DNA from 4 places in the Erythrobacter sp. HKB08 genome. Region 3 is predicted to be linked to each of the others. Evidence: predicted binding sites of a transcription regulator. Region 3 holds the regulator's gene; each other region holds the start of a gene.

Region 1 (7,596 bases), 280 kb from region 3:
GGCGGCTGTCGCGGTCGAGCATCTCGGTCCACAGGTAGCTGTAGTAGCCCGAGCTGTAGCCGGTCGACGAGCTGAAGATGTGATTGAAATAGCTGCTGCGATAGCGCGGCGGGACGAGATCGATCTCGAGGCCGAGCTCTTCGAGCGACTTGCGCTCGAACGCGTCCACTTCCTCAGGCGTGTTGATCGCGGCAGCCTGTTCCGGGCTCAGCGCGTGCCACTTCATGTCCAGCAGGGCGGCTTCGACGACTTCGCCGAAATCGTAGCCCTGGTTGAACTTGGCGGCGCGTTCGATCTTCTCGATCAGCTCCTGCGGGATGGTCTCGCCGGTTTCGTAGTGCTTGGCGTAGTTCTGCAGCACTTCCGGATAGGTGGCCCACAGCTCGTTCACCTGGCTCGGATACTCGACGAAGTCGCGAGCGGTCGCCGTGCCGGAGAGCGAGGCATACTTCTGGTCCGCGAAGAAGCCGTGCAGCGCATGGCCGAATTCGTGGAACAGCGTGTTGACGTTGTCGAAGCTGACCAGCTGCGGTTCGCCTTCGGGCGCCTTCGGGATGTTGAGCACGTTGTAGATGACCGGCTTCTGGTCATACAGGTAGCTCTGGTCGACGAAGTTGCTCATCCACGCGCCGCCGCGCTTGGACGGGCGCTGGTACGGGTCGAAGTAGAAGATGCCGAGCTCGCTGCCGTCCTTGTCGAACACCGTGTAGGTGGTCACGTCCGGGTGATAGACCGGCAGGTCGGTGCGCTTCTCGAACGACAGGCCGTAAAGCTTGTTCGCAGCGAAGAAGATGCCGTTTTCGAGCACGGAGTTGATCTCGAAATACGGCTTCACCGCGTTTTCATCGAGGTCGTACTTCTCCTTGCGGACCATCTCGGCGTAGCGATACCAGTCCCACGGCTTCACTTCGAAGTCGCCGCCTTCTTCCTCGATCTTGGCATTGAGCATGGCCGCCTCGCGCCGCTGCGTTGCGGCGAGGGCGGGGACCATCTGCTCCATGAAGTCGAGCGCGGTGCGCGGCGTCTTCGCCATGCGGTCGTACATCACATAGCTCGCCCAGTCGGGCTGGCCGAACAGGGCGGCTTTCTGCGCACGCAGCTGGGCGATCTTGGCGATCAGCTCGCGCGTGTCGTTCTTGTCGCCCATCACCGCACGGTCGTGGCTGAGGGTGAAGAGCTTCTCGCGAACGGCGCGGTTTTCGAGGTTCGGCAGCGAAGGCTGCTGGGTGGTGTTCTGCAGGGCGATGGCGAACTTGCCTTCCATGCCCTTGTCGGCAGCGAGCTTGGCCGCAGCCTCGATCTCGCCATCGGACAGGCCGGCCAGTTCCTCGCGCGTGTCGACGATCAGCGCGTTTTCGACCGTCGCCGCGCGCACGCGCTGGCTGAACTCGGTCGTCAGCGTCGAAAGCTCGGTGTTGATCGCGCGGACCTGTTCCTTCTCGGCATCGGTCAGCAGCGCGCCTGCCTGGACCATGCTCTCGTAGGTTTCCTCGAGCAACACGGCATCTTCCGGCTCCATCGTCATCGCGGCACGGTTGTCGTAGATCGCCTTCACGCGGGCGAAGAGAACCGGGTCGAGCGTGATCGAATCCGAGTGTGCAGCCAGCTTCGGGCCGATTTCGGCCTGCACCGCATCGAGCGTGTCGTTGGTGTTCGCGCCGGTGAGGGCGAAGAACATGGTCGCGACGCGGCCGAGCATCTGGCCCGAGGTTTCGAGCGCGACGATGGTGTTCTCGAAGGTCGGCGCAGCCGGGTTCGCCTTGATCGCTTCGATCTCGGCCTTGTGGATGGTCATCGCCTGCTCGAACGCGGGCAGGTAGTCGTCATCCGACACCTGGGTGAAATCGGGCGCGTAGAACGGCAGGTCGCTGCGCTCGGCGAAGTAGCCGGTCGCCTGCGGGATTTCGACGGTCTGGGTCGCGGCGGTCTCGACCGGTGCCTCGGCGGCGTAGGTCGAACAGCCTGCAAGAATGAGTGCGAGGCCGGAGGTGGCCAGGATGTGGGCCTTCATAAAGTCTCCCATAGGGTGTGTTCTTCGGGCATCGGACGATGCCGGGATGTGAAATGCCTTAGCTAGCGGCGCTTGAACCGGAGATTGCTCGCAAAAGCAAGATGGCCCCGTCGAAGGGGCCATCGTGGTCGGCAAATGTCGTCAGTTATGCGCGCAATTCGCGCGGATCCTCGTAGGTCGCCTCGAGGAAGATGTTGGTGCGCCGTTCGCTGCGATAGACGAGGCCCTTGGCCTTCGCGCCGCCCGCGTGGTGATATTCGAGCTCGGCTGCAATCGCCGTGTAATCTCCGCTGGCGATCGCTTCGTTCAGGCGAGGGCTTCTCGCTTCCGACACATTGCCTTCGCCGACGTTGAAGACGAGATCGACGAGGGCGTCGAATTCGTGCTGGGTCAGCCTGAGATCGCCGACGAGGCGCTGGACGCCGCGTTCCGCGATCTGCAGGTCCCGGTCGAGGAAATCGAGCGCGCGTTCTTCGCTGATCCGGTCGCCGACGCGCAGCTTGTCGCCCGGCTTGACGAGATGCCCGACGCCCACGGTCGGATAGCCCGCGACATCGCGGTAGACCGTCAGCCGCACGCCCTCTTCTTCGATCAGGGCTTCCTTCATCTCGTCACTGGTTTCGAGAAAGCGCGCTTCGACACGCCCATTGGCGTCGGGGATCGCTCCCGCGTCCTGCATCTGCGCAATTACACCGGCCTGCTGCATCGAAGTCGCACTATCGAGCGCGGCAGTATTCAGCCCCATCACGCTGGCCGACAGGGCGAAGGCGGCCTTGCGCTTCTTGCGCTTGGTCCTGAGCCCGGCACGGATGCGCCGTCGCTTGTCCTCGAGCCGCGCCATGCGGCGTTGCTTGAGCTTCCCGACCAGGCGCTTCGCGGCGCCGGGCCTTCGCGTTCTTGACGGGAGCGGTGATTTTCTTGGGCGAGCGATATCTCGCGGGGGCATCTCGTTGTCCTTGCTGTCGGCGCACATGCAGGTTCAGCGTCCGTCCCAGGCGATCCTGCTAGCGCGATGTTTCCATTCAACAATTCAACGGTTCGGGCTTGCGGAAAGGTCCACGCTTCACCGAACCTCAGGCACGGACCGGGCGGTTCGCATATTCGCCGCGGCGTGCGAGCGCGGGACAATGACGGTCTCATACAATGGGAAAGCCGGGGCGGCTGCTATCCAGACCGCGTCGTGGGGGAGACATCGCAGAGCGCTTCCACGGGGTCGCAACAGATTCAAACGGTTGGTTGCACAGAAACGGGTCGGGCCTCGCGCCGGGCCCGTTTTTGATTCGAAGGGCGAGGGAACCCGGCCGCACGCCGCGTCGGTCTCCCGCGCTTGCATTTGTGCGGCTCTTTCCCACATCGCTGGAACTCTCGCGCTGCCTGTCCGCTCATTCATGCATGGCTGGCCCGGCGCAGGGCGGCCCTCTTGACCAAAGCGAACAATTCGGGAACACGCTCGCACATGGCACTTACCAAGATTTCCGTACGCGGCGCGCGCGAGCATAACCTCAAGGGCGTCGATATCGACCTGCCGCGCGACGCGCTGATCGTCATCACGGGCCTGTCGGGTTCGGGCAAGTCGAGCCTCGCGTTCGATACGATCTATGCCGAGGGGCAGCGACGCTATGTCGAGAGCCTGAGTGCCTATGCGCGTCAGTTCCTCGAGATGATGCAGAAGCCCGATGTCGAGCATATCGACGGCCTCTCGCCCGCCATCTCGATCGAGCAGAAAACGACGAGCCGCAATCCGCGCTCGACCGTGGCGACGGTGACCGAAATATACGACTACATGCGCCTGCTGTGGGCGAGGGTGGGTGTCCCCTATTCGCCCGCAACCGGCGAGCCGATCAGCGCGCAGACCGTAAGCCAGATGGTCGACCGCGTCATGGCGCTGCCCGAAGGCACGCGGCTCTACCTGCTCGCGCCGGTGGTGCGCGGGCGCAAGGGCGAATACCGCAAGGAACTGGCCGAGTGGCAGAAGGCGGGCTTCACCCGCGTACGCATCGACGGCGAGCTCTACCCGATCGAGGAAGCGCCCGCGCTCGACAAGAAGTTCAAGCACGATATCGAAGTCGTGGTTGATCGCCTTGCGGTGAAGGAAGGACTGGAAACGCGCCTCGCCGACAGTTTCGAAACCGCGCTCAAGCTGGCCGAGGGGCTGGCCTATGTCGACCTTGCCGACGGCGTCGTGCCGGGGCGCGAGGAAGAGGCGGCCGGTGGCGGTGCGATGAAGGGCGCGGGGCTGCCCGCCAACCGCATCGTCTTTTCCGAAAAGTTCGCTTGCCCGGTCTCCGGCTTCACGATCGAGGAAATCGAGCCGCGCCTGTTCTCGTTCAACGCGCCGCAGGGGGCCTGCCCGACTTGCGACGGGATTGGCGAGAAGCAGCTGTTCGACCCGCAGCTCGTCGTGCCGAACGAGGCGCTGAGCCTCAAGAAGGGCGCGGTCGTGCCGTGGGCCAAGTCCAATCCGCCGTCGCCCTATTACATGCAGGTGCTGCAGTCGCTCGCGACCGAGTTCGGTTTCGACCTGACGACCCCGTGGAACGAGCTTTCGCCCGAGAACCGCGAGACCATTCTCTACGGCACCAAGGGCCAGCGCGTGCCGCTCACCTTCAAGGACGGGCGCAAGCAGTACACGGTCAACAAGCCGTTCGAAGGCGTCATCGGCAACCTCAACCGCCGCATGTTGCAGACCGAAAGCGCCTGGATGCGCGAGGAGCTGTCCAAGTTCCAGACCGCGCAGCCGTGCGAGACCTGCGGCGGCAAGCGCCTCAATGAAAAGGCGCTCGCGGTGAAGGTCGCCGGGACCGACATCGCAACGCCGGTCAAGATGAGCGTCGCCGATGCGAAGGAGTGGTTCCTCGCCCTCGACGGCAAGCTCAACGACACGCAGAGCCAGATCGCCAAGGCCATCCTCAAGGAGATCAACGAGCGGCTGGGCTTCCTCGACAATGTCGGGCTCGACTACCTCAACCTCGACCGGACCAGCGGCACGCTGTCGGGCGGGGAGAGCCAGCGCATCCGCCTCGCCAGCCAGATCGGCAGCGGGCTGTCGGGCGTGCTCTACGTGCTGGACGAGCCGAGCATCGGCCTCCACCAGCGCGACAACGACCGCCTGCTCGAAACGCTGAAGCGCCTGCGCGACCTCGGCAACACGGTCATCGTGGTCGAGCATGACGAGGACGCGATCCGCACCGCCGACCACATCGTCGACCTCGGCCCCGGCGCGGGCGTGCATGGCGGCGAGGTCGTCGCGCAGGGCACGCTCAAGCAGATCGAGCGGAGCAGGAAATCGCTCACCGCCGACTACCTCACCGGACGGCGCGAGATCGCGGTGCCGACGAAGCGCCGCAAGGGCAACGGGCACGAACTCACCGTCCACGGCGCGCGGGCGAACAACCTCAAGGACGTCACCGCCTCGATCCCGCTCGGCACCTTCACTTGCATCACGGGCGTATCCGGCTCGGGCAAGTCGAGCTTCACCATCGACACGCTCTACGCCTCCGCCGCGCGTTCGCTGAACGGCGCGCGGGTCATCGCGGGCGCGCACGACAAGGTCACCGGCCTCGAATATTGCGACAAGGTGATCGAGATCGACCAGTCGCCCATCGGCCGCACTCCGCGCTCCAACCCCGCGACCTACACCGGCGCCTTCACCCAGATCCGCGACTGGTTCGCCGGCCTGCCGGAAGCGCAGGCGCGCGGTTACAAGCCCGGCCGCTTCAGCTTCAACGTCAAGGGCGGCCGCTGCGAGGCGTGCCAGGGCGACGGCCTCATCAAGATCGAGATGCACTTCCTGCCCGACGTCTACGTCACCTGCGAGGAATGCGGCGGCAAGCGCTACAACCGCGAAACGCTGGAGGTGAAATTCAAGGGCCACTCCATCGCCGACGTGCTCGACATGACGATCGAGGACGCGGAGGACTTCTTCAAGGCCGTCCCCCCGATCCGCGACAAGATGCACATGCTGAACGAGGTTGGGCTGGGCTACGTCAAGGTCGGCCAGCAGGCGACCACGCTGTCAGGCGGCGAGGCCCAGCGCGTGAAGCTGGCCAAGGAACTGTCGAAACGCAGCACCGGCCAGACGCTCTACATCCTCGACGAGCCCACCACCGGCCTCCATTTCGAGGACGTGCGCAAGCTCCTCGAAGTGCTTCACCGGCTGGTCGACCAGGGCAATTCGGTAGTGGTGATCGAGCACAACCTCGACGTCATCAAGACCGCCGACCACATCCTCGACCTCGGCCCCGACGGCGGCGTGCGAGGCGGTGAAGTCGTCGCACAAGGCACGCCGGAGGAAGTCGCCGCGGTGGAGGGGAGCTATACGGGGCAGTACCTGCGGCCGATGTTGGCTAAGCAGCGGGAGGCGACACATTAATTGTGCTTTTCGAAAGCTTCTCGCAGTTGTTTTTTCATGCCAGGTGGATCTTTGAGAGAAGGAAGGTAGTAAATTCTAAGCACACGATATCGCAAGGTGGATAGATGATGAGCCACAGTGGAGTTCATATCAATCAAAGGTGACGAGGCCTGTTCACCTTTGCGCAAGATATGAATTAGTTGCTGTGCTTCCTCTTCGCTGTAATCTCTGTCCTTTGGTGAGCCTTGCAGAATTGGTCCCGCTTTTGAAAGCTTGAAGGGCGCTTTCCAAATATTAAATCGCCTTACATCAATATCAAAACGTTCAGCTGTTTCGCGAATTTTATATTCTAGAAGTTCCTCGCGAGCCGTCTGTTCATCGCTCTTGAGATCGGCCAACACCTCCCAAGAATATACTAGTTTTGCCGGGTTGCGATCCAACACCGCTGCAATGTGATCCTTATAAACAGGATCCGAACACTCGTGTCTGGCTTCCCGCATCATTGCGGTTAGTTCGCCGTCATCGAAGCTAGCCCACTGATCTCGCTCAAGCAGCGCTTTTAGGCCTTGTTCTGATAAGTTGACACGGCCGTCCTTCAAAAGCCAAAGCACCGACTCCTCAAGGCTCCATTCGAGCGCAGCAACCGTCTTCTGATACGGTATCTGCATAAAATCGTAGAAACGCGACACAAGGAGGTGGTCCGCTGCCCTCGTGGCTTTCCGATCGAAGCAGAAACGACCATCGCCATCTACGGTCGATTTACTTATTATGAAATCTACATCTACCGCACCATATGGCGCGCCGGAATGAAGCGAGGTTCGCCGCAGATAGTCGAGGCGGTCACAATCCAGATCTGAGGAAATTATTGTCGAAAGCTTTTCGTCAATAAATGCAGAAGTTACATCACTTTTCGAAACTGAATCCACTGATGCGAAGGCAGCGTCGATTTCCGCATCTTCAAGAAAGATTAGTTTGCCTGTGTCTTCATGGTCGAGATAGGTCGCTGGTGGTTGCGATGGACCGGCAATTGCCAACTCTTGCTGAGCTGCTTCTTCTGTTTTGAAGATTTCATGCCGATAGAAGCGCTTAATGGCATGTTCTGTGGTATGCGAGAATGGAAAGTGCCCAAGGTCGTGCAACAGCGCTGCCAAGCGAAACGCCTGCCTCTCTTGGTCTTCAAATTTGCGACTTGAGTTTGCCTCGATCGCAGTGAGGATCCGCTCTGCGTTGAAAC
Region 2 (7,596 bases), 650 kb from region 3:
CGAGCGGCGAGCTCGAACGGCGCTACAACGAGACGCGCCGTCGCCACCCGATGGCCAGTGGCCGGCCGGTCCGTGTCGGCATCCAGGCCGAGCGCGAACTGCTCGAACCGCTGCGGCGCTGGGCCGACGTGGTGATCGACACGACCGAATATTCGAGCAACGACCTCAAGCAGGCCATCCGCGAGAATTTCTCGGCGAGCGCGCCGCAGGACATGTCGGTAATCATTTCCAGCTTCGGTTTCGCGCGCGGCACGCCGCCGCTTGCCGATCTCGTGTTCGACATGCGCTTCCTCGACAACCCGCACTGGGTCGATGAACTGCGCGAACAGACCGGTCTCGATCCCGCTGTCGGCGAGCATATCCGCAAGGATCCGACGTTCGACACAGCTTTCGGCCAGATGCGCGACCTGCTGCTGACATTGCTCCCGCGCTACCGCGAACAGGGGAAGGCCTATGTAAACGTCGCCTTCGGCTGCACGGGCGGGCGCCATCGCTCGGTCTTCACCGCATCGCTGATGGAGGAGGCCTTGCGCGACGCAGGATTTTCGCCCACGGTCCTCCACCGCAACCTGGGCTCGCGCGCGGCCGACGAAATCGAAGGGCCCAAGACATGAAGCATGGAATCGCTCCCATCCGCGCCGCGGGGGCTTTCAGGGCAGAAACGAAGACCCCCATTTCCCTATGATCGGACTGATCCTAGTCACGCATGGCAATCTGGCCGAGGAATTCGTGCATGCCATGGAGCATGTCGTGGGCGAGCAGGAAGCCGTCGAGACGGTCTGCATCGGCCCGCATGACGACATGGAACAGCGGCGCGAGGAAATCTCCGCCGCGATCGAGAAAGTCGACAGCGGTTCCGGCGTCATCATCCTGACCGACCTGTTCGGGGGAACGCCCTCGAACCTGGCGATTTCGCTACTCGAACAGGGTCGGGTCGAGGTCATCGCCGGCATCAACCTGCCGATGCTGATCCGCCTTGCCGGCGCGCGCCAGAAGCACGACGTCTACACCACCGTCTGCGCCGCGCGCGAAGCCGGCCGATCCTACATCACCGTCGCTTCCGAGCTGCTCGGACAGGACGGCAAGGCATCCAAGACGGACGCAGCATGAGCGAACATCGCAAGACGATCACCATCGTCAACCAGCGCGGCCTGCACGCGCGGGCGAGCGCAAAGTTCGTCGGTGCCGTGGCGGAACTTCCCGCGACTACGCAGGTCAAGGTCGCCAAGGACGGCAACGAGGCCGCGGGCGGCTCCATCCTCGGGCTGATGATGCTCGGCGCTGCCAAGGGCGACACGGTCGAACTGATCGTCGCGGGCGAAAATGCCGAGGCGGTTCTGGCCGATCTGTCCGCGCTGGTCGAAAACGGGTTCGGCGAGGAATGAGCGCCGGCGCGAACCGTCGGCAGGTTACCGGTTTCTCCAACCCGACGGTCAAGTTTATCCGCTCGCTGCGCGAGAAGAAGCACCGCAAACGCGAGGGAAAGTTCCTTGCCGAGGGCCTGCGCCTGCTCACCGACGCGCGGGAATGCGGCCATGTGCCCGAGATCCTCGTCATGGCCGAGGGGCGCGACCCGCACCCGCTGGTCGATGCGCTGGTCGATGCGGTCGATGCGAAGGGCGGCGAGATCATCGAGACCAGCGGAGACATCCTCGCCAAGATTACCGGCAAGGACAATCCGCAGGCCGTCGCGGGCGTCTTTGCCGAGTTCGATACGTCGCTCGAAAGCCTAGACCGATCCAAGGCGAGGATCTGGCTCGTCGCGCAAGCGCTGCGCGATCCCGGGAACCTCGGGACCATGCTGCGAACCGGCGATGCGGTCGGGGCCGGCGGGCTGATCCTGCTCGACGACTGCGCCGACCCGTTCAGCGTCGAAGCGGTGCGCGCGAGCATGGGGGCGGTCTTCACCCAGCGCGTCGTACAGGCGCGGTGGGAGGAATTCGTGCCCTGGCTGCGCGAGGGCGAAGGCCAGCTCGTCGCGGCCAGCCTGCGCGAGGCGGTTCCCTATCGCGGGGCGCCCTATGCCGCGCCGTGCTTCGTGATGGTAGGGAACGAGTCCCAAGGACTACCTGAAGCCTACGAGACCGAATGCGACCTGCGCGTCACCATGCCGATGCGCGGACGTGCCGACAGCCTCAATGCCGCGGTTGCAGCCGCCGTGCTGGCCTACGAGGTGCTGGACTCGCTGGAGGGCTGATCAGTCGCCGGCGACGAAGGTCGTGATGCGATATGTGCCGTCTTCGTCCTTTTCGGCAAGTAGCCGGTAATCGACCTGCGAGCGCAGGTTCTTCCACGCGATGTAGCCCTTGCGCCCGCTCGGAAATTGTACATGGACGAGCGCTTCGGGATTGTCCGTCCAGTCATCGAGCAGCGTCACGGCTTGCCAACTGATCCGGTCGAGCAGCGGGGAGTCAGGGGCTCGGCCCTGGCGCAGCGGGACATCGAAACCGACAACGAGCATGGTCGAGAACGGGTCTTCCAGACCGAGGTCCTGCGTCCAGTACCACGGCAGCGCCATCATTCCGCCGTCCTCTTCGATCGCGCAGCCGAGGCGGAGAATCTTGTCGAGTTCGGCCCACAGGCGGTAATCGTCCGATGTCAGACGTTCCCGCATCGTCTCCCAGCCCGAGCCGCCGCCGAAGTCGAGCAGGATCTCGGAATCGACCAGCGGCTCGAGCATGGCCTCGTCGCGATTGGCTACAGCGGTCGCGAGCGCCATGCGGAATGCTTCCGCGTCTTCAAAATCAGCGCACTCGTTCCGGGGCTCGAAGCGCTCGGCATGCGCGGGCGATCCCAGCGCGAAAAGGCCGATTGCCGCGATAAGTCCGATTGGCTTCACTTGCCCCTCCCCTGAAAATCATTCCGCCGCGTCGCGCTGGTCCCCGGTCTCATCCTCGATCTTCGCGGCATCGTCGTTGTTGTAGCGCGGGCTGGCCTCGACCTTGGGCACTTCCTCGATTTCGCGCTTGCCGATCTCGATGCCCTTCTCGGCCAGTCGCCGACCGGACGAGAGGACGTTGCGCTCGAAGCTGCCGACGAACTTGTTGTAGTTGTTGACCGCGGTTTCCAGCCCGCCGCCGACGCGCTTCATATGCTCGGCCGCCACCGCCAGACGGTCGTAGAGTTCCGCCCCGGCCTTGCCGATTTCCATCGCCTCTCTAGCGATAGTGTCTTGCCGCCAGACCTGCGCGACAGTGCGCGCGATGGCGACGAGATTCGTCGGGGTGGCGAGCAGCACCTTATTGTGGAAGGCGAAATCCCACAGTTCCGGATCGTGTTCGAGAGCGGCGGCGACGAAGTGCTCGCCCGGCACAAACATAACCACATAGTCCGGCGCATCGTCGAACTGGCTCTGGTAGCCCTTCGAACCGAGCGTCTGGACGTGGGTGCGCATGGACTTCGCATGCAGGTCGAGGTGACGCTTGCGCTCCCCCTCGTCATCCGCCTCGAACGCGGCCTGGTAGGCGTTGAGCGAAACCTTGGCGTCGATCACCAGCTTCTTCTGGCCCGGAACATTGACGATCGCATCGGGTCGCAGCCGCCCCTCGCTGGTTTCCATCGACTGTTCGAGATGGAAATCGGTGTGCTCGGCAAGGCCGCACTGTTCGAGCACGTTCTGCAATGCCCGCTCGCCCCACCGGCCGCGCGCCTTGGGCGCATTGGTCAGCGAGTTGCCAAGCCGCTGCGCCTCGCGCCGGACCTCTTCCTGCCCACGCTGCATCTCGGTGATCTGCTGGTAGAGCCGTCCGAAGGCGTCGACCCGCTGCTTCTCCAACGTCTCGACCTGCTCTTCGTATTTCTTCAGCCGTTCGCCCACCGGGGTCAGCAGCGCCTTGATCTTCTCTTCGGAGGATTTCTCCGCATGGCCGAAGCGCTCGCTGGCCTGTTCCAAGAATTTGGCCTGCACACCATCGAGCACCTTGGCGCCGGTATTCTCGAATTCCTTGAGCAGCTTCTCGCGGCTCTCCTCGAGCAGCCGCTTCTGCTCCTCGAAACCGGCGGCCTGCGCCTTGAGTGCGGTCAGTTCCTCGCGCGTGCCGTCCAGCTTGCGCTCAAGCTCGTCGGCCCGTTCAGCCCGGACGCTCGCATTTTCGAGGTCAACGATGGCCTTGCGAAACTTCTCGTCCAGCTCCTTCGCCTCGCCATCGCGCCCTTCGAAGCGCGACTTCCAGTCGGCCGCGGGACGCGATCCGACGAACCAGCCAATGCCTGCGCCGACAAGCAGCGCGACGAAAATCAGAGCGATAGAAACTGCATCCATCAGCAGAACATAGTCGGAACGTCGCCACGCGCCAAGGACCCATTCGCTCCGAAGCGGAACAATCCCCAGCCCCGCCCGCTTCCTTACCCGAAAGGAGAATTTTCCCATGTCGATCAAGGAAATGATCAAGGAGCACCCGCAGGTCGGGTCGGATTACAACGAACAACTCGCCGAGGCGGTGAAGCACGCGATGTATTGCGCGGCGATCTGCAATTCCTGCATCGATGCCTGCAACGGCGAAGACGGCGACATGTCCGAATGCATCCGCAAGTGCTCGGACTGTTCGGACATCTGCCAGGCCGTCAGCACGGTTGCCGCGCGCCGCACTCATGGCAAGACCGTCGTCATCAAGTCGCTGCTCGAAGCCTGCATCATCGCGTGCAAGGTCTGCGCGGAGGAGTGCGCCAAGCACGACAACGACCATTGCCGCCGCTGCGAGCGGATGTGCCGCGAGTGCATGGAAGATTGCGTCAAGGCGCTCGAAGGAATGGTCGAAGCCGCCTGATCCGCTGCCGATCGCACAAACAAAAAGCCCCGCCGGTGAGCGGGGCTTTTTCGTTGTGTCCGGGCGATCAGGCTGCTTTGCGCAGCTTGTCGAGCTTCTTCAGCGCCATCTGCCGTTTCAGGCGACTGAGGTGGTCGATGAAAAGGATGCCTTCGAGGTGGTCCATCTCGTGCTGCAGGCAGGTCGCGAGCAGGCCGTCCATGTCCTCTTCGTGGGTCTTGCCCTCGAGGTCCTGGTAGCGCACGCGGCAGGTCGCCGGGCGATCGACGTCGGCGAAGATCTCGGGGACCGAAAGACAGCCTTCCTGATAGGTCGCAAGGTCTTCCGACGGATCGAGGATTTCCGGATTGATGAAGACGCGCGGATCGTTCTTCACCGGGTAATGCTTGTGGCCGCAACCGCTATCGCCGCAATCTTCCGGCTCGGCTTCGGTATCCGGCTCCTGCAGGTCGATCACGAGCACGCGCTTCGGCACGCCGACCTGGATCGCGGCGAGACCGATGCCGGGTGCATCGTACATGGTTTCGAACATGTCCTCGACGAGCGTCTTCAGCTCGTCGTCGAACTCGGTCACGGGTTCGGACACGACCTTGAGCCGGGGATCCGGCACTTCGAGAATTTCACGGATAGCCATGGTCGTAAAATAGGGTCGGGCGCCGCGCTTAGCAAGCGCAGCATTGCGATCAGTCTGATCGCCTATCCAACCGGCCTGCGCGCCCTAAGGGCCTGCGCGAGCGTACCTTCGTCGAGATAGTCGAGTTCACCGCCGACCGGCAGGCCGTGAGCGAGCTGGGTGATGCGCACCGGGAAGCTCTCCAGCCGTTCGGCGATGTAATGGCTGGTGGTCTGCCCTTCGAGCGTCGCGTTCATCGCGAGGACCACCTCGTCGACCCCGCCCTTCTCTACCCGGTCGAGCAGGCTGGCGATATTGAGATCCTCCGGCCGCACGCCGTCGAGTGCCGAGAGCCTTCCGCCGAGCACGTGATAGGTGCCGGTGAACAGCTTCGCGCGGTCGAGTGCCCATAGGTCGGAAACGTCCTCCACCACGCAGATCGATTTCGCGTCGCGGCGCGGATCGGCGCAGATGCCGCAGGGGTTCTGCGTATCGATATTGCCGCAGACGTCGCATTCGACCAGCCGGTCGCGCACCTGCTCCATCGCATCGAGCAATTGCGGCAGCGCCTGCTCGCGCCGCTTGACCAGCCACAGCACCGCACGCCGCGCGGAACGCGGGCCGAGACCCGGCAGGCGGGCGAGTGCTGCGCTAAGTGCCTCGATCTCTTGCGATGCCATGGCCTGACAGATAGGGGCTGCGCCTAGTCAACGAAAGGTCCGACCCTCTCTTATGCGCATCGTCTTCATGGGAACGCCCGATTTCGCCGTGCCGACGCTCGAAGCGCTGCACAAGGCGGCGCACGAGATCGTCGCGGTCTACACCCAGCCGCCGCGCCCGGCGGGACGGGGCAAGAAGCTGCAGCCCTCGCCGGTGCAGAAGGTAGCGGAGCGGCTCGGCATCGAAGTGCGCTCTCCCAAGTCGCTCAAATCGGCCGAGGAGCAGGAGAAATTCGGCGCGCTCGGTGCCGATGTCGCGGTCGTGGCGGCCTATGGGCTGATCCTGCCGCAGGCGATCCTCGATGCCCCTGCGAACGGCTGCCTCAATGTCCATGCCTCGATCCTGCCGCGCTGGCGCGGTGCCGCGCCGATCCACCGTGCGATCATGGCGGGCGATCCGACCACCGGCGTGACGATCATGCAGATGGAAGCAGGGCTCGACACCGGCCCGATGCTGGCAACCGCGCGCACCACGATCGACCAGAAGACCACCGGCGAACTGACCGAGGAACTGGCGCATCTCGGTGCGCAGCTCATGGTCGGCACGCTGCGCGATCTCGCGATCCACGTGCCTGTTGCGCAAGACGACGAGGACGCGACCTACGCGCCCAAGATCGACAAGGCCGAGGCCCGCATCGACTGGACGAAGCCGGCGCAGGAGGTGATGCGGCACATCCACGGCCTCGCCCCCTTCCCCGGCGCATGGAGCGAGCTGGACGGCGAGCGGGTGAAGTTCCTGCGCGCCGAAGTCGTCGAGGCATCGGGCAAACCCGGCGAAGTGCTCGACGATGACCTCGCGATAGCCTGCGGCGAAGGCGCAATCCGGCCGCTGCGACTGCAACGCGCCGGCAAGCCTGCGATGGACCGCAGCGATTTCCTGCGCGGCAAGCCGGTCGACAAGGGAATGACGATAGCGTGATAGCCCTATCTCCCCCTCGCCATCCCCGCGAAGGCGGGGATCCAGGGCGACCAAGCGACCATCAATTCTGGATTCCCGCGTTTGCGGGAATGACGGCGCGTTGGATATGACCCGCTTCGCGCTCACCATCGAATTCGACGGCACGCCGTTCCAGGGCCTGCAGCGCCAGAAGCACGGGCCGAGCGTGCAGCAGTCGCTCGAGGAAGCGGCGCACAAGGTCACCGGAGAGACCGTTACCCTGCACAGCGCCGGGCGCACCGATACCGGCGTCCACGCGCTCGCGATGCGCAGCCATTTCGATATCGAGAAGGACATCGAGCCCTTCCGGCTGATGGAAGCACTCAACTATCACCTCAGGCCCGACCCGATCGCGGTGCTCGACTGCCGCGAGGTCGACGACGAGTGGCACGCGCGTTTCTCCTGCACCGGACGTTCCTACGAATACCGCATCTGCAACCGCCGCGCTCCGCTGACGCTGGAAGCCAACCGGGCGTGGCAGGTTGCGCAGGAACTCGATCACCAAGCGATGCACCGCGCGGCGCAGGCGCTGGTCGGGCACCACGATTTCACCACCTTCCG
Region 3 (7,596 bases):
CGCCCTGGCATGCGGAATTGCCAGCTGGTTCCTGCTCGACAGTCCGTGGCAGTGGTGTGCTGCGATCGGGGCCGCGCTGCTCGTGGTCGTAGCTGCAAATGCAGTCTGGAAGGGGCGCGAGGAGCGGAGCAATCTTCGCTTGGCTGCGAGCGGGCTTGGCATTTGCTTCGCTATCGGCCTGAGCCTCGTGTGGGTCCGGTCGGAGATCGCCGGGGCCGAGCCTATCGACCGACCACGGGTCGAAACTATCGAAGGACGCATCCTCGAGCGGGAAGAGCAACCAGCGCGCGAGCGCGTCAGGGTGATCCTCGCATATCGCGATGCCAGCTACGGGATCGCCCGCAAGGTTCGGATCAACATTCCGCTTGAAAGCGATGTGCCGGCGGCGTCGGAGGGCGCTGTGGTAAGGCTGCGTGCGCGCTTGATGCCGCCTGCCGCGCCCATGTTGCCCGGAGGATACGATTTCGCCCGAACCGCCTGGTTCGACGGCTTGTCCGCCACCGGCTCGCTGATCGGTGAGATGGAGGTTATCGAACAAGGGCAGGCGGGCTCTCGAATCGCACCGTTGCAACGCGGCCTTTCCAGCCATGTTCGCGAGCGGCTCGACGGATCGCCTGCCGCGATCGCAGCCGCCTTCGCCAGCGGCGACCGAGGCGCGATTGCCGAGGCCGATGAGGAGGCGATGCGCGATGCTGGCTTGACCCATTTGCTTTCGATCAGCGGTCTTCATGTCAGCGCGGTGATCGCAGCGGCGTATCTGCTGGCGCTCAAGCTGGTCGGACTGTTTCCTTGGATTGCGTTGAGGGTCCGATTGCCGTTGGTCGCAGCAAGCGTCGGAGCGCTGGCGGGTATCGGCTACACCTTGCTCACGGGCGCGGAAGTTCCGACCGTTCGTAGCTGCATCGGAGCCTTGCTGGTCCTTGCGGCGCTTGCTCTCGGGCGAGAGCCATTGTCGATGCGCATGGTCGCAGCTGCAGCATTTGCGGTATTGCTCGCATGGCCCGAAGCGCTCGTCGGGCCAAGTTTCCAGATGAGCTTTGCGGCGGTGCTGGCGATCGTCGCGCTTCACAACAGCGGCCCGGTAAAGGCGTTCCTTGCCCCCCGAGAAGAAAGTTGGGCGAGCAGGCTGGGGCGGCGTGCGATCATGTTGCTGGTGACAGGGCTGGTGATCGAGATTGCGCTGATGCCAATCGTCCTGTTCCATTTCCATCGGGCGGGAGTCTATGGCGCATTCGCGAATGTCGTCGCGATCCCACTCGTCACCTTCGTGGCGATGCCAGCGCTCGCAGTTGCTCTTACTCTCGACCTCGTCGGCCTCGGCGCGCCGGCATGGTGGATCGTCGACAATTCGCTCGAACTGTTGCTGGCGATCGCGCATTTCACTGCCGAACAACCGGGTTCGGTCAAGCTGATGCCGGAGATGCCGCTCTACGTCTTTGCGCTGTTCGTGGCGGGATCGCTTTGGCTGGCCCTTTGGCAATCAAGGATGCGGCTACTGGGTTTCTTGCCTTGGCTGATAGGTTTGGCCGCTTTTCTCGTCTCTCCCACGCCGGATGTGCTGGTGTCGGGAGATGGGCGCCATGTCGGGATAGTCAGCGGAGGCGAGCGCCTTCTAGTCCTGCGTGAAAGCAGGAGCGATTATGCAAAGGACAATCTGCTCGAACTGGCCGGCATGGACGGGGAGCCGGTGCCGCTGGCGCAATGGCCTGATGCGCAGTGCTCGCGGGACTTTTGTGTTCTCGCGATCGAGCGGGAGGGCCGGAACTGGTCGCTCCTGATGGCGCGCTCACGCGAACGGATCGAAGAGCGAGCGCTGGCGGCAGCCTGCGAGCGAAGTGATATCGTGATTGCCGATCGCTACCTGCCGCGAAGCTGTCGGCCGCGGTGGCTCAAGGCTGATCGAAACTTCCTGGATCGAACGGGCGGCCTGGCGATCGATCTGTCGAATGAGGAATTCAGGACCGTTGCCGAAGGGCAGGGGCAGCATGGATGGTGGCGCGGGCGGACCGACTAGCCGACTAGCCCGCCCGCAGCCTGCAATCAGTGGTAGCGGCGCAGCAGACCCGCCAGCTTGCCCTGCACCTGTACCTGGTCGGGTGCATAGACCTGCGGCTCGTAGCTCGCATTAGCCGGATCGAGCCGGACAAGGCCGCCGTCCTTGTGGAGATACTTGAGCGTCGCTTCTTCGTTGTTCACCAGTGCAACCACGATTTCGCCGTCGCGTGCCGTATCGGTCCGGCGAATAAGTGCGAAGTCGCCGTCGAAGATGCCTGCTTCGATCATCGAGTCGCCGGATACCTCGAGCGCATAGTGCTCACCCGGTCCGAGCAGGGCTGCCGGGACCGGAAGGCTCGACTGGCCTTCGAACGCCTCGATCGGGGCGCCGGCTGCGATCCGCCCATGGAGCGGGATTTCGATCACGTCGTTTGCAGGCTCGGGAGCAGCGCTTGGCTTGGCGGTCGCGCGGGCGACGACATCGTTGGCAGCAGGCTTCGCCCCGCCGACGCTATCTTCCGGAAGCTTGAGCACCTCGAGCGCACGCGCGCGGTTCGGCAAGCGCCTGATGAAACCGCGCTCTTCCAGAGCCGAGATCAGTCGATGGACGCCGGACTTGCTCTTCAGATCGAGCGCTTCCTTCATTTCCTCGAATGAGGGGGAAATGCCGGTTTCCTCCAACCTTTCCTGGATGAAGCGGATCAGTTCGTGCTGCTTTTTCGTCAGCATTGCGGTGTACTCCCTCGTCGCCGCGTGTGTCGTTCATAAAATGCGAACGAATGCGGAACAAGTAAGCAACCAATTTGGTGAGGTCAAGCGATTCCGCCATTTTGGAGCGGATAAACCGGAACAGGCGTTCCGCTTTTGGTCTCCCCGGCATCACATGGCCGGTCGATAAGGCAATCTGCTCGGGCGAGAGCATGGAGCGCAGCGCTGTCCTGGTTCTCCAGCGGTTCGACGGATCCATTGGCGGTTGTCCTTGCGCGCAGGAACTGGCGTCGCTTGCCGTTCGCGGGAAGGGCCGTCGCGCAAGGTCGCATCGTAACTTTCGGAAAAGGGTCGGATGCCCCGGCCATCGCTCGAACGGCGGGGAGCGCAAACAGAAACCCGGTCACGAAGCTGCTGACCGGATTGCCGGGCAGGCCGAGAATAAGCTGCGAGCCACGTGTCGCGACCATGAGGGGTTTCCCGGGCTTCATGGCGACGCGCCAGAAGTCGATCGTGGCGCCAATCTCGGCGAGGGCCGGTCGCACTAGGTCGTGATCGCCGACCGATGCACCGCCGGATATCACGATCAGATCGGCATCGCGGTGACTAGCCAGCGCTCGCGAGATCGTCTCGAGATCGTCGGGCAGGGGTGGCTCGACAGCTACAGTGGCGTGCTCTCCCGAGAACATCGCCGCCAGCATGTCGCCGTTGGTAGCGCGCGACGGTTCGGCAATCAGTTCGTCGCCGCATTCCAGGACGACGATGCGCGGAGGCTTGAACACAGCCACTTCGTCGACGCCTGCTGCCTTGCAGAGCGATAGTTGAGCTGCCCCCATCCGTCGACCTGCATCGAGCAGTTCCTCGCCGGTCTCAAAATCCTCTCCGGCCCGGCGGATATAGCGGCCGGGCTGGGGCAATTCGGTAGCCGAAAGTCGATCGCCCGAAAGCTGCGCCTCCTCCTTGATGACGATCGCATCGGCGCCGAGCGGTATCTCTGCTCCAGTCGAAATTCGGACCGCCTGGCCTGCCGAGAGCGCTTCGGCAAATGCAGACCCGCAGCGGCTTTCGCCTACGACTGCCCAAGGACCGTCGCCGCTCGTTGCGAAACCATCCATTGCCGAGAGGTTGGCATGGGGGCGGGAAAGGCGGGCAACCGGTGCGGCCGCAAGATAGTGCCCGAGCGACTTTGCCAGACTGACGATCTCGCTAGGACCGGGCGAAACGAGCGCCAAAAGCCTGCGCTGCGCCTCGTCCAGGTCCAGCGGCGGTTCAGCCATTTTCCCGCGACCAGTGGCCCGATTTTCCGCCGCGCTTTTCGACGAGCATGACCTGCTCGATCACCATGCTCTTATCGAGCGCCTTTGCCATATCGTAGATCGTGAGCAATGCAACCGAAGCCGCCGTCAGCGCCTCCATCTCCACGCCGGTCTTTCCGCGAAGCGAGGCGGTGGCGCGCACCGAGATCGCATCGCTTGCGAAGGCGAATTCGACGTCGACATGATCGAGCGCAAGCGGGTGACACATGGGAATGAGGTCGCCGGTGCGCTTGGCCGCCATGATCCCCGCAACGCGGGCCGTGCCGAGGACGTCGCCCTTCGGAGCATCGCCTTGCCGGACAGCTTGCAATGCATCGGATGACATCGAGATACGCCCCTCGGCGATGGCCACGCGTTTCGTGGCAGGCTTGTCTCCGACATCGACCATGCGCGCGGTGCCTTCCGCATCGATATGGGAGAGCGGCGGCTTGCTCACCCGCCCAAAAGTTCCCGCGTCGCTGCTTCCACATCGTCTTGCCGCATGAGGCTTTCGCCGACGAGGAAACTGCGCACCCCGCTTTTCGCGAGCCGCTGGCAATCGGCATGGGTGTTGATGCCGCTTTCACCGACCAGCAGTGAACCTTCCGGCGCAAGCGGCGCAAGGCGTTCGGTCGTCGCAAGGTCGGTCTCGAAGGTCTTGAGATTGCGGTTGTTTACCCCGATCAAGCGGGATTTGAGGGCTGCGGCGCGTTCCATCTCGCCCTCGTCATGCACTTCTACGAGAACGTCCATGGCGCGCTCGATAGCAGCGGCTTCGATTTCCTGCATGAGCCCGTCATCGAGCGCGGCAACGATGATGAGGATCGCGTCTGCCCCCAGCGCGCGTGCTTCGGCGACCTGCCAGGGATCAACCATGAAGTCCTTGCGCAGGACGGGCAGGGCGCAGCTCTTTCGCGCTTCGACGAGGTAGTCCTCGTGGCCCTGGAAATAGGGGGCATCTGTCAAAACCGAGAGGCATGCCGCGCCGCCTTTCTCATAGTCCATCGCATGCTGGTGCGGGCGGAAGTCGGCGCGGATCAGGCCCTTGGAAGGCGAGGCCTTCTTGATCTCCGCGATCAATGCGAAACCGTCCTGCGACTTGGCTTCGAGAGCGGCGCGAAAACCGCGCGGAGGAGTGGCCTCGAGCGCAATCCGGTCGAGATCGTCGATTGTCGCACGGCCCTTGCGGTCGGCGACTTCAGTGCGCTTGGTTGCGCAGATTTCCTCGAGCTTGTTCACGCCGCCATCTCGATCCAGTCGGCGAGGAGCTTGGCTGCCTTTCCGCTATCGAGTGCCTCGGCTGCGAGGCTTGCGCCTTCGCTCCAGCCTTCGACCTTGCCGGCCACCATCAGCGTTGCCGCAGCATTGAGCAGGACCGCGTCGCGGTAGGGGCCGGGCGTCCCTTCGAGCAGCGCCTTCAGCGCTTTCGCATTGTGCTGCGCATCGCCGCCGCGGATTGCCTCGACCGGTGCATGGTCGAGCCCCGCCATGGATGCATCGACGCGGCGCATCTCGAAGTCGTTGCCAACCACGTCCGCCAGCTCGTTGCCGCCTGCCAGCGAGAGTTCGTCGAGGCCCTCGTCGCCCGACGCAATGAAAGTCCGCTCGGTCCCGAGCTTGGCCTTGGCCGCCGCATAGATCGGAACGTAGCCCGGGCGCGCGATGCCGATCAGCTGGCGCTTCACGCCGGCCGGGTTGGAAAGCGGCCCCATCAGGTTGAAAATCGTACGCTTGCCGAGCTTCTGCCGGATGGGCTGGATGCGGCCCATCGCCGGGTGGTGGTTCTTGGCAAACAGGAAGCAGATGCCGAGTTCGGCGAGCGTCTTCTCCGCCGTGCGCCCGGCCGCTTCCATGTTGAGCCCCAGTGCCTCTAGCGTGTCCGCCGCGCCGGATTTCGAGGAGGCTGCCCGGTTGCCGTGCTTCGCGACCGGAACACCGGTCGCAGCCACGACGAGACTGACCGCCGTCGAAACATTGAGCGTGTGGTGACCGTCGCCGCCGGTGCCGCAGCAATCGACTGCGTTATCGGGCGCTTCGATCGGGATGAGCCGTGCCCGCAGCGCGCGAGCCGCGCCAGCGATCTCGTCCGAGGTCTCGCTGCGTTCGGTCATCGCGAGGAGGAATCGGGCGATCTCCTCGTCCGTAGCCTCGCCATCGAGAATCCAGCCGAAAACCTCCTCGGCCTCTGCCTCGCTCATGTGCGGGACTTCGAGGGGAAGGGTCTTCATGCGGGCTCCTTTGCTTCGATGCCGCAGATCGCGAGGAAATTGGCGAGCAGGTCGTGACCATGCTCGGTCGCGATGCTTTCCGGGTGGAACTGGACGCCGTGGATGGGCAGGTCGCGGTGGCGGAAGCCCATTACGCTCGTGCCGTCGAGACCGGGCGTTTCGCTCGTTGCATTGACCTGCAGCACCTCGGGAATGTCCTCGACGATGAGCGAGTGGTAGCGCGTGGCGGTGAAGGGCGAAGGCAGGCCCTTGAAGACGCCCGTCCCATTATGGTCGACCGGCGAGGTCTTGCCATGCATCAGCCCGCCGCGGGCCACGCGTCCTCCGAAATGCTGCCCGATCGACTGATGCCCGAGGCATACGCCGAGCAGCGGTGCTCCGGCATCGGCACAGGCAGCAACCAGATCCAGGCTGATGCCGGCCTCGTTCGGCGTGCACGGACCCGGCGAAATCAGGAAGCCCTTCGCGCCTGTCGCCAGTGCCTCGCGGGCCGAGATCGCATCGTTGCGCTCGACACGAACTTCGGCCCCCAGTTCCATCAGATAATGGACGAGGTTGAAGGTGAAGCTGTCGTAATTGTCGATGACGAGGATCATTGCCGTGCGGCCTTCGCCCTTATCACGCGGGCAATCAAGAAAGTTTCGGTTTCAGGCGGTCTTGCCGGCAAGCTTGTCGGTCGCGCGGACCAGACCGTCGATGATGCCCGGCTCGCCTGCGCTGTGACCGGCATCATGCACGATCCACAGATCCGCTTCGGGCCATGCCTTTTTGAGCGCCCATGCCGAGGTCGGCGGGGTGCAGATGTCGTGGCGGCCCTGCACGATAATGCCGGGAATGCCTTTCAGCTTGTCGACATTCTTCAGAAGCTGCGCTTCCTCGAGGTAGAAATCGTTGAGGAAGAAGCGCGCGCAGATGCGGGCAAAGGGGACGGCTTTCGACGGGTCGGCGAAATCGTCGAGCAGGTTTTCGTCGGGCAGCAGCGTCGCGACATTGCCCTCCCACAGCGACCATTCTTTCGCAGCAGCGAGGCGGGTGGCTTCGTCGTCGCTGGTGAGGCGGGTGTGGTACGCCTCGACGAGGTTGCCGCGCTCCTCTTCCGGGATGTGGCCGGAGAAGTCGTCCCACTGCTCGGCCATGATCTCGCTGGCGCCGTAGGTGTAGAGCCAGTCCTTCTCCTTCTGGCGAGCGAGGAAGACGCCGCGCAGGACGAGTTCGGTCGTGCGCTCGGGATATTTCTGGGCGTAGGCCAGTGCGAGGGTCGCTCCCCAGCTGCCGCCGAAGACCTGCCATGCATCGTGACCGCACATTTCGCGCAGCCGCTCGATATCCTCGACGATGCGCCAGGTGTCGTTGTTCTCGATCTCGGCGAA
Region 4 (7,596 bases), 600 kb from region 3:
CGGACCTGGCGGAATGAAGCCGGGCGCGCGTCCGCAATTCGGTGTTGCCCGCCCCATGCGCGGTGGCGACAAGGGCGGCCAGGAAAACTCCGGCTCGGGCGGCGAGCAGTTCCCGCCGCTTCCGGGCGAAGCGGCTACGCCTGCACCTTCCCCACAGTCGGGCGGCAGCACACCTCCGAACAAAGACGATGCGATGACGCGTCTCACCGACCGGGCGAACCAGGTTCACTCCGGCCAGGCAGAGATCGGCGGCTTCGAGGCATCGGTCCACAAGATCAAGGAACAGGTGCTCCCGCGCCTGCTCGAACGCGTCGACCCGGAAGCGGCGGCCACGCTGACCAAGGATGAACTGTCGGAAGAATTCCGTCCGATCATCATGGAAGTGCTGGCCGAGCTGAAGGTCACGCTCAACCGCCGCGAGCAGTTCGCGCTCGAGAAGGTCCTGATCGACGAGCTGCTCGGTTTCGGCCCGCTCGAGGAACTGCTGAACGACCCGGATGTCTCGGACATCATGGTCAACGGCCCCGACCAGACCTACATCGAGAAAAAGGGCAAGCTGGTCATCGCGCCGATCAAGTTCCGCGACGAACAGCACCTCTTCCAGATCGCGCAACGCATCGTGAACCAGGTCGGCCGCCGCGTCGACCAGACCACGCCGCTTGCCGACGCCCGTCTCAAGGACGGTAGCCGCGTGAACGTCATCGTGCCGCCGCTCTCGCTGCGCGGCACCGCGATCTCGATCCGTAAGTTCTCCGAGAAGCCCATCACGCTCGACATGCTCAAGGACTTCGGTTCGATGAGCGAGAAGATGTGTACCGCGCTCAAGATCGCGGGCGCTTGCCGGATGAACATCGTTATCTCGGGCGGTACGGGTTCGGGTAAAACGACCATGCTCAACGCCCTTTCGAAGATGATCGACCCGGGCGAGCGCGTGCTCACCATCGAGGACGCGGCCGAGCTTCGCCTGCAGCAGCCGCACTGGCTGCCGCTCGAAACGCGTCCGCCGAACCTCGAAGGCCAGGGCGCCATCACCATCGGCGACCTCGTGAAGAACGCCCTGCGTATGCGTCCTGACCGCATTATCCTGGGTGAGATTCGTGGCGCGGAATGTTTCGACCTTCTCGCCGCCATGAACACGGGCCACGACGGTTCGATGTGTACGCTTCACGCCAACTCGCCGCGTGAGTGCCTCGGCCGTATGGAAAACATGATCCTGATGGGCGACATCAAGATCCCGAAGGAAGCCATCAGCCGCCAGATCGCCGAATCGGTCGACCTGATCGTGCAGGTAAAGCGCCTTCGCGACGGTTCGCGCCGTACCACCAACATCACCGAAGTGATCGGGATGGAAGGCGAAGTGATCGTGACGCAGGAACTGTTCAAGTTCGAGTATCTGGACGAGAGCGAGGACGGCAAGATCCTCGGCGAGTTCCGCTCGAGCGGCCTGCGCCCCTACACGCTTGAAAAAGCGCGCCAGTTCGGCTTCGACCAAGCTTATCTGGAGGCGTGTCTCTAAGGAGACCTGCTCTCTAAAGAGACCTGCGCCCTACCCCGCTGCGATCCCCTTCACGGACAGGGCGATGAGCCCTGCGCCGATGATCAGGCTCAGCAGGGAAATGCCGAACCACGGGACCCATCCTACGCTTTCGATTCGCGCGCGCTTTGTGCGGCGATGTTCCGCAAATCCCGCGATCACCGCCAGAAGCACGAATCCGAGGCCCCAGACGCCCGCAATTTCGGCGTCGCTCGCAAAGGTCAGGAAACGCAGCAATTCCACGCCGCGCATGTGGGGCAGACCAACGCATCCTTCAAGCTAGTCATTGTGCTGCGGGAACCCGCGCGGCATATCGTCGGTTGATCATTCGAGTGGCCGCAAGGGCCGGAAAGGAACAACCATGATCCGCAAGATTATCCTGGCTGCGAGCCTCGGCGTCATGGCGCTCAGCGCGACCGCCTGCAACACGGTGCGCGGCGTGAGTGCCGACCTCAAGTCTGCTGCCGACGCAGTCGACGACGAAACCTGATCATCTAGGCCCAACGAAGGCCTGACCCCATGAGGGTCGCAAGCGCTCGCCGGATCCCCCTCCCGGCGGGCGCTCTTGATTCCGGTTCCATTGTCAGCTCGGACGACCGAGCTTGCGCGCCGCTTTCTCGCGCACGATCAGCCAGACGAACAGCCCGAGCGGACCGGCGAGAAAAGTCGCCAGCAGGATCGGGGCTTGGACGAAGCGGTTGAAACCCTTCGCATCGGCATCCCTGGCGATCCACAGCCCGACGAACAGGTCGAAAGCGAGATAGTGGACCCACCCCACGGTCACTCCGCCGTCGCTCGCAAAGATCGCCCGCACTCCTTCGATCGACGAAAAGTTGGAGCCGGTATCGGGGCCGACCGGATCGACGAAGCCGCCGACGATCGAGATGAGACCGACCGCGTAGACGAGGCACAAGAGGCCGACACCGAGATAGAGCAGCGCCGACAAAAGCGCAGGCCAGCGCGGCAGAAGGATAAGTGCCAGCCAGCAGATCATCGCCAAGATATTGGCGCCGCCGAAAATCCCGTCCCACATATCGAAATTCCCCTTATTCAGCGAGTTGCGGCAGTTCCTTCGCAGCGCGTCTTATCGCATCGTGTTCGTGGCGGAACTTGCCCGCAGCCTTGCGCTGGGCGAGCGCCAATGCGGCTTGTGCCACCGTGCGCGCCGGTATCGAGCGGCCCGAACGGTATTTGCCCTGCATGAGCAGATCGGTGAACGGGCTTGCGACCATTGCCAGTCTTTCGAGCGTGCGCGGGTCGTCCACGCGCTTTCCGCGCAGGAGGCCAGGGCGCAGGATGTCGAGACGCTTGAAGCCGACCTTCATCAGCGCCTGCTCGGCCTCGCCCTTGACCTGCATGTAGAAGAACCTGCTGCTCGCATCGGCATTCGCGGAGCTTACGGCAACGCATCGTTCGACGCCTGCCTCATGCGCGGCTCGCGCCGTATCGACCACGAGATTGAAGTCGACCGCGCGGAACTTGTCCTTGTCGCCGCCCTGCTTGCCGATCGTAGTGCCGAGCGCACTAATCAGCACATCGGGGCGGAACTGCTGCATCACCTTGCCCCATTCGGCGGGGTCGGCCACGACTTGCTCCATCGTAGCGCCAGTCGGGAGCCGGGCCTCCCTGCGGCCGAGAGCGAGCATGCGAATATTCGCCCTGCCGACCGCCTCGGCGAGGACCTCGCCGCCGACGAGGCCGGACGCGCCGACCAGCACGATGCGGATGGAATCAGACATTGCTCAGCCCCTCGGGACGCTTGCCGTAGATGCGGGCAAACTGGTCGATGGCGTAGCGATCGGTCATGCCGGCGATGAAGTCCGAGATATGCCGTGTGCGAGCCGGTTCGGCATCGGGCAGCGTCTCGCGCCAGCCGTCCGTCAGGAAACTCTCGTCCTGTTCGTAGGCGGCATAAAGGCGCGCGACCACGTCGCGGGCACGCTCGGCCGTCGCGAGCTGTTCCTCGTGATAATAGAGATTGTCGTACATGAACTTCTTCAGCGTGCGTTCTTCCCGCGCCATCGCCGGAGAGAAACCCGCCAGCATCCGGCCCGCGCCGCGCACCTCTTCGATGGTTGAAACGTCGCGCGTAAGTTCGCGCGTGTGCTCGAGCACGTCATTGACCATCAGGCCGATCTGGCCGCGCACCAGCTCGCGCATCTTGCGATCGTGCGGCGCGTTGGGAAAGCGGCGTTCGACATCCCGCCACTGGTCCGCGACGAAATCCATTTCGAGCAACTGGTCGAGATCGAGGAAACCAGCGCGCAGCCCATCGTCGATGTCGTGATTGTCGTAAGCGATATCGTCCGCGACCGCGGCGACCTGTGCCTCCAGGCTCGGCCAGCGGTCGAGTTCGAGATCGAAAGCCTCGTCCAGCTCTTCCAACGCCCAGTTGTCCGCCGGGATCGGGCCATTGTGCTTGGCCATGCCTTCGAGCAGGTCCCATGTGAGGTTGAGGCCCGGATGCTCGCAATAGGGGCTTTCCAGTCGCATCAGCGTGCGAAGCGACTGGGCATTGTGATCGAAGCCGCCGTGACGGGCCGTCGCCTGTGAAAGCGCCATCTCTCCCGCATGGCCGAAAGGCGGGTGGCCGATATCGTGCGCCAGACACAGCGCTTCGGTGAGGTCTTCGTCGAGGCCGAGCGTACGCGCGATGACCCGGCCGATCTGGGCGACCTCGAGACTATGGGTCAGCCGCGTGCGGAAGTGATCGCCGTCGGGCGCGATAAACACCTGCGTTTTCGACTTGAGGCGGCGGAAGGCGATCGAGTGGATGATCCGGTCGCGGTCGCGCTGGAATTCGCTGCGGGGGCCGCGGGTGCCGTCGCGGTTCTCGTCGAACTCGCGCCCGCGTGTCTTGGCTGGATCGGCTGCAAAACTGGCTCGTGTCATTGCTGCGCGGCTTAGGTCAGCATTGCCACGGCGACAACGGGAACAATCGGGCAACGGTAATTGGACCCAGCCAACGGAAAGGGCCGCCCGGTGCGATACCGGACGGCCCCTTGTGCATAAGGACATGCGATCAGTGGATGCCGATCGTGTCCTTCGTGTTGTCCTTGTCGGTAGCCAGCTGGCCGCCGCTGCGGACCTGGCCGAGCAGCAGGATGCCCGCGAGGTGCGGTGCAGCCATCGAGGTACCGCTGAGCGTGGCATAACCGTCGCCCTTGTAGGTCGACAGGATCGACACGCCCGGCTCCGCAAAATCGACCGGCGGGTTGCCGTAGTTCGAGAAGCTCGCGATGCGGTCGGACGAATCCATCGCCGAGACGGTGTAGATGTTGTTGCCATTGGCACGGGCAGGCGACGAATTGTTCGCGTCCTGGTTTTCGTTACCGGCGGCAAGAACGAACTTCACCGTGCCCGAAGCGTTCACGACAGCATTGTCGAGCGTGGTGGAGATACCGCCACCGAGCGACATGTTGGCAACGTCGCCCTGCTGGCCGACCGACGCGACATAGTCGACGCCGGCGATGACGCCGCTGGTCGAGCCCGAACCGCGACGGTCGAGCACGCGCACGGCGACCACTTCGGCGCCGGCAGCGACGCCGACGACGCCGATGTTATTGTCGATCGCCGCGATGGTGCCTGCGACGTGGGTGCCGTGACCATTCTGGTCGTCCCAGTTACGACCAACGAAGTAGGCGCTGAGCCCTTCATTGACGTTGAGGTCGGGGTGCGAACCGTCGATTCCGCTGTCGATGACGAAAGCACGGCCGGTCGCGCCCGAGACGCCGCCGTTGACGCGGGTGATGCCCCAGGGCGTCTGCTGCGTCGAGGTGCCGCCACCGCCGCCGCCGTCACCGCCACCCGGCTTGCCGGGCTTGTCCGGTTTCGGGAAGCCGGTCATCACCTGGTCCTGCTCGCAATAGGCGATGCGCGGATTGGCGCGGCGCATGTTCTCGACCGCGCGCGCATTCATGTTGGCCGCGAAGCCGCGAATAGCGTGCCGGTAGACGTGCTTGACCTGCCCGCCCTGCGCATTGACCGAACGGCGTGCCTCCCCCGGCACGGCGTCCTTGGCGACAGCGTTCGCCTTGAACACGCAGATGTAGCTGTTTTCGATCTTCTGCGCCGCTGCGGGCGTCGAGAAGGCTGCTGCGGCAAGTGCGACGCCGCTAGCGACCACAAAGCGGCCGACCCATTTCGTTGTCATGTTTTTCAGTCCCGTTCCAAGAATTGGAGGCAGACAGACTGACAGGTGGAATTGTGATTGCAACCGGTTTCTAGTGGCAATTCACCACGAATTTCGTTCCGCTTGAAATCAAATACTGTATCTCGACTTTATCCGGCAATAATCCATTCCGCCGCGGCCTCGCAGTGGATCCGCGCCGAATCGTAGATCGGCAGCACATTGGCCCGCGTATCTACGACCAGCTCGAGCTCGGTGCAGGCGAGGACGATAGCCTTCGCGCCATCCTGCGCCTTCTTCGTGATGATCGTCTTCAGCGCCCGCTCGGCATCGCGCGTCGCCTTCCCGACCATCAGCTCTTCGTAGATGTAGCGATCGAGCAGTTCCACGTTCTGCACTTCGGGTGCGGGAAGATCCACGCCGTGCTTCACGAGCCGCTCACGATAGAAGCTTTCGGTCATGACATTGCGTGTTCCGATCAGGGCCGCGTTCTTCACACCGTCCTTCGCCATGCGTTCGCCGACGCATTCGGCGATATGGAGGATGGGCACCGAAACGCTGGCGGCGACATCGTCGTAAACGCGGTGCATCGAATTGGCGCAGATGATGATCTGCTCAGCCCCGGCGCCTTCCAGCCGTTTCGCGCTTTCAGAGAGGGTCTGTGCCGCGCGCTGCCAATCGCTCGCTTCGCGCAGGCCATAGAGTTGCGCGAAATCGAGGCTTTCGATGAGCAGCGGTGCACTGCTCATCGGACTTGTCCGCTTCTGGACGTAGCGATTGATGCATTCGTAGTAGGTGTGCGTCGACACCCAGCTCATGCCGCCAATCATCCCGAGCTTGCGCACGCGAAATTCCCCTGTTGTGCCGGCGAAGCGCTCGTCCGCCGGATTCCCTGATGGTTTATACTTGGATTCCCGCCCTGAATGGACGGACGCGCCTTAATTTTCCGCAACGGCGGTCAATTGCAAGCCGTCCAGCCACGAAGTGAGCGCTGCGAGCGACTGTTCGGGCGCTTCTTCCTGCGGAAGGTGTCCGATGCCGGGAAAATTGGCGAGCGTCGCATTGGGCAAGTGCTCCATGTACCATTGCGCTGCCGAATAGGGGATCAGGCTGTCCTCTTCCCCCCAGACCACCAATGTCGGAACCTTCGCCTGCGCAATCTGCTCGGGCGTGAAGGTCGAATAGCTCCGCCCGAAGCGCTGGCGGGTCGCGGTACGGTTGCCGGGATAGCGCGCCAGCTCCCAATATCGGTCGACCGCTTCTTCGGTCACGACATCCTGGTTCGAGACGCTCTGCTTGAGGCTCCGCTCGACGAGCGAACGCGGGAGGATCTGGCTGACGAGGCTGCTTACGCCCGGGATGCGCGCAAGGGTGAAGGCCATGTTGCCGCCCCCTTCCCGCTTCACTGGTGCCCCGCCCGCATCGACGAGGACGAGTCCAGCCAACCGTTCCGGGCGGTCCAGCGCATATTGCATCGCGATCCCGCCGCCCATCGAATTGCCCGCCAGGACGAATTTCTCGAGCCCGAGATGATCCGCCACCCGGTCGACATCCGCGACATAGGCGGCGGTGGCGTAGTCCTCGTCTGCGGTGCCGCCGGTCAGGCCGTGGCCGCGCTGGTCGAAACGGATGACGCGGTACTTCTCGGCAAGGCCGTCTGCCCATGCCTGCCACGTATGCAGGTCGGCGTTCGAGCCGTGGAGCAGGATGATCGCGGGCGCATCGCGCGGACCTTCGTCGCGCAAATGCACTTCGAGACCCTTGTCGAGCGCGACGAACTGCGAGCTCTCACCGCCGTATTTCGCGCGCATCTCTGCCGGGTCGGTATCTGGCGCGCGAAAGAGCAGGAACGCGATGACAAGGATCGCGAGAAGCACTCCGAGAATGCGCAAGGTCCATTTCAGCATTGTCGTTTGCTTCCTTCCTCGTCAGC

What was found. Region 3 encodes LexA, which represses DNA repair genes until DNA is damaged. Its sites were predicted from a motif close to GTTCCNCNCTTGTTCT; they were not measured.
Region 1: the regulator LexA is predicted to act here: its motif matches at 3,442-3,457, upstream of uvrA (excinuclease ABC subunit UvrA).
Region 2: the regulator LexA is predicted to act here: its motif matches at 4,266-4,281, upstream of rmuC (DNA recombination protein RmuC).
Region 4: the regulator LexA is predicted to act here: its motif matches at 4,466-4,481, upstream of EO245_RS06430 (deoxyguanosinetriphosphate triphosphohydrolase).

The regions. Positions count from the first base shown of each region.
Region 1 covers NZ_CP035310.1:2,228,894-2,236,489, reverse strand. Annotated here, with positions in the region: gene EO245_RS10765 (M3 family metallopeptidase) at 1-2,011, opposite strand, end outside; gene EO245_RS10760 (lysozyme) at 2,157-2,852, opposite strand; gene uvrA (excinuclease ABC subunit UvrA) at 3,468-6,383, shown strand; gene EO245_RS10750 (HD domain-containing protein) at 6,380-7,596, opposite strand, start outside.
Region 2 covers NZ_CP035310.1:1,301,379-1,308,974, reverse strand. Annotated here, with positions in the region: gene rapZ (RNase adapter RapZ) at 1-614, shown strand, start outside; gene EO245_RS06195 (PTS sugar transporter subunit IIA) at 682-1,110, shown strand; gene EO245_RS06190 (HPr family phosphocarrier protein) at 1,107-1,385, shown strand; gene EO245_RS06185 (RNA methyltransferase) at 1,382-2,197, shown strand; gene EO245_RS06180 (hypothetical protein) at 2,198-2,839, opposite strand; gene rmuC (DNA recombination protein RmuC) at 2,858-4,261, opposite strand; gene EO245_RS06170 (four-helix bundle copper-binding protein) at 4,368-4,766, shown strand; gene def (peptide deformylase) at 4,834-5,400, opposite strand; gene recR (recombination mediator RecR) at 5,463-6,059, opposite strand; gene fmt (methionyl-tRNA formyltransferase) at 6,112-7,017, shown strand; gene truA (tRNA pseudouridine(38-40) synthase TruA) at 7,124-7,596, shown strand, end outside.
Region 3 covers NZ_CP035310.1:1,953,624-1,961,219, reverse strand. Annotated here, with positions in the region: gene EO245_RS09470 (ComEC/Rec2 family competence protein) at 1-2,014, shown strand, start outside; gene lexA (transcriptional repressor LexA) at 2,041-2,724, opposite strand; gene EO245_RS09460 (molybdopterin molybdotransferase MoeA) at 2,808-3,980, opposite strand; gene moaC (cyclic pyranopterin monophosphate synthase MoaC) at 3,973-4,455, opposite strand; gene trpC (indole-3-glycerol phosphate synthase TrpC) at 4,452-5,237, opposite strand; gene trpD (anthranilate phosphoribosyltransferase) at 5,234-6,226, opposite strand; gene EO245_RS09440 (aminodeoxychorismate/anthranilate synthase component II) at 6,223-6,822, opposite strand; gene pip (prolyl aminopeptidase) at 6,874-7,596, opposite strand, start outside.
Region 4 covers NZ_CP035310.1:1,349,132-1,356,727, reverse strand. Annotated here, with positions in the region: gene EO245_RS06450 (CpaF family protein) at 1-1,516, shown strand, start outside; gene EO245_RS06445 (hypothetical protein) at 1,547-1,786, opposite strand; gene EO245_RS13540 (hypothetical protein) at 1,896-2,024, shown strand; gene EO245_RS06440 (ABA4-like family protein) at 2,118-2,567, opposite strand; gene EO245_RS06435 (NAD(P)H-binding protein) at 2,581-3,273, opposite strand; gene EO245_RS06430 (deoxyguanosinetriphosphate triphosphohydrolase) at 3,266-4,426, opposite strand; gene EO245_RS06425 (S8 family serine peptidase) at 4,557-5,687, opposite strand; gene EO245_RS06420 (aspartate/glutamate racemase family protein) at 5,816-6,508, opposite strand; gene EO245_RS06415 (alpha/beta fold hydrolase) at 6,602-7,570, opposite strand.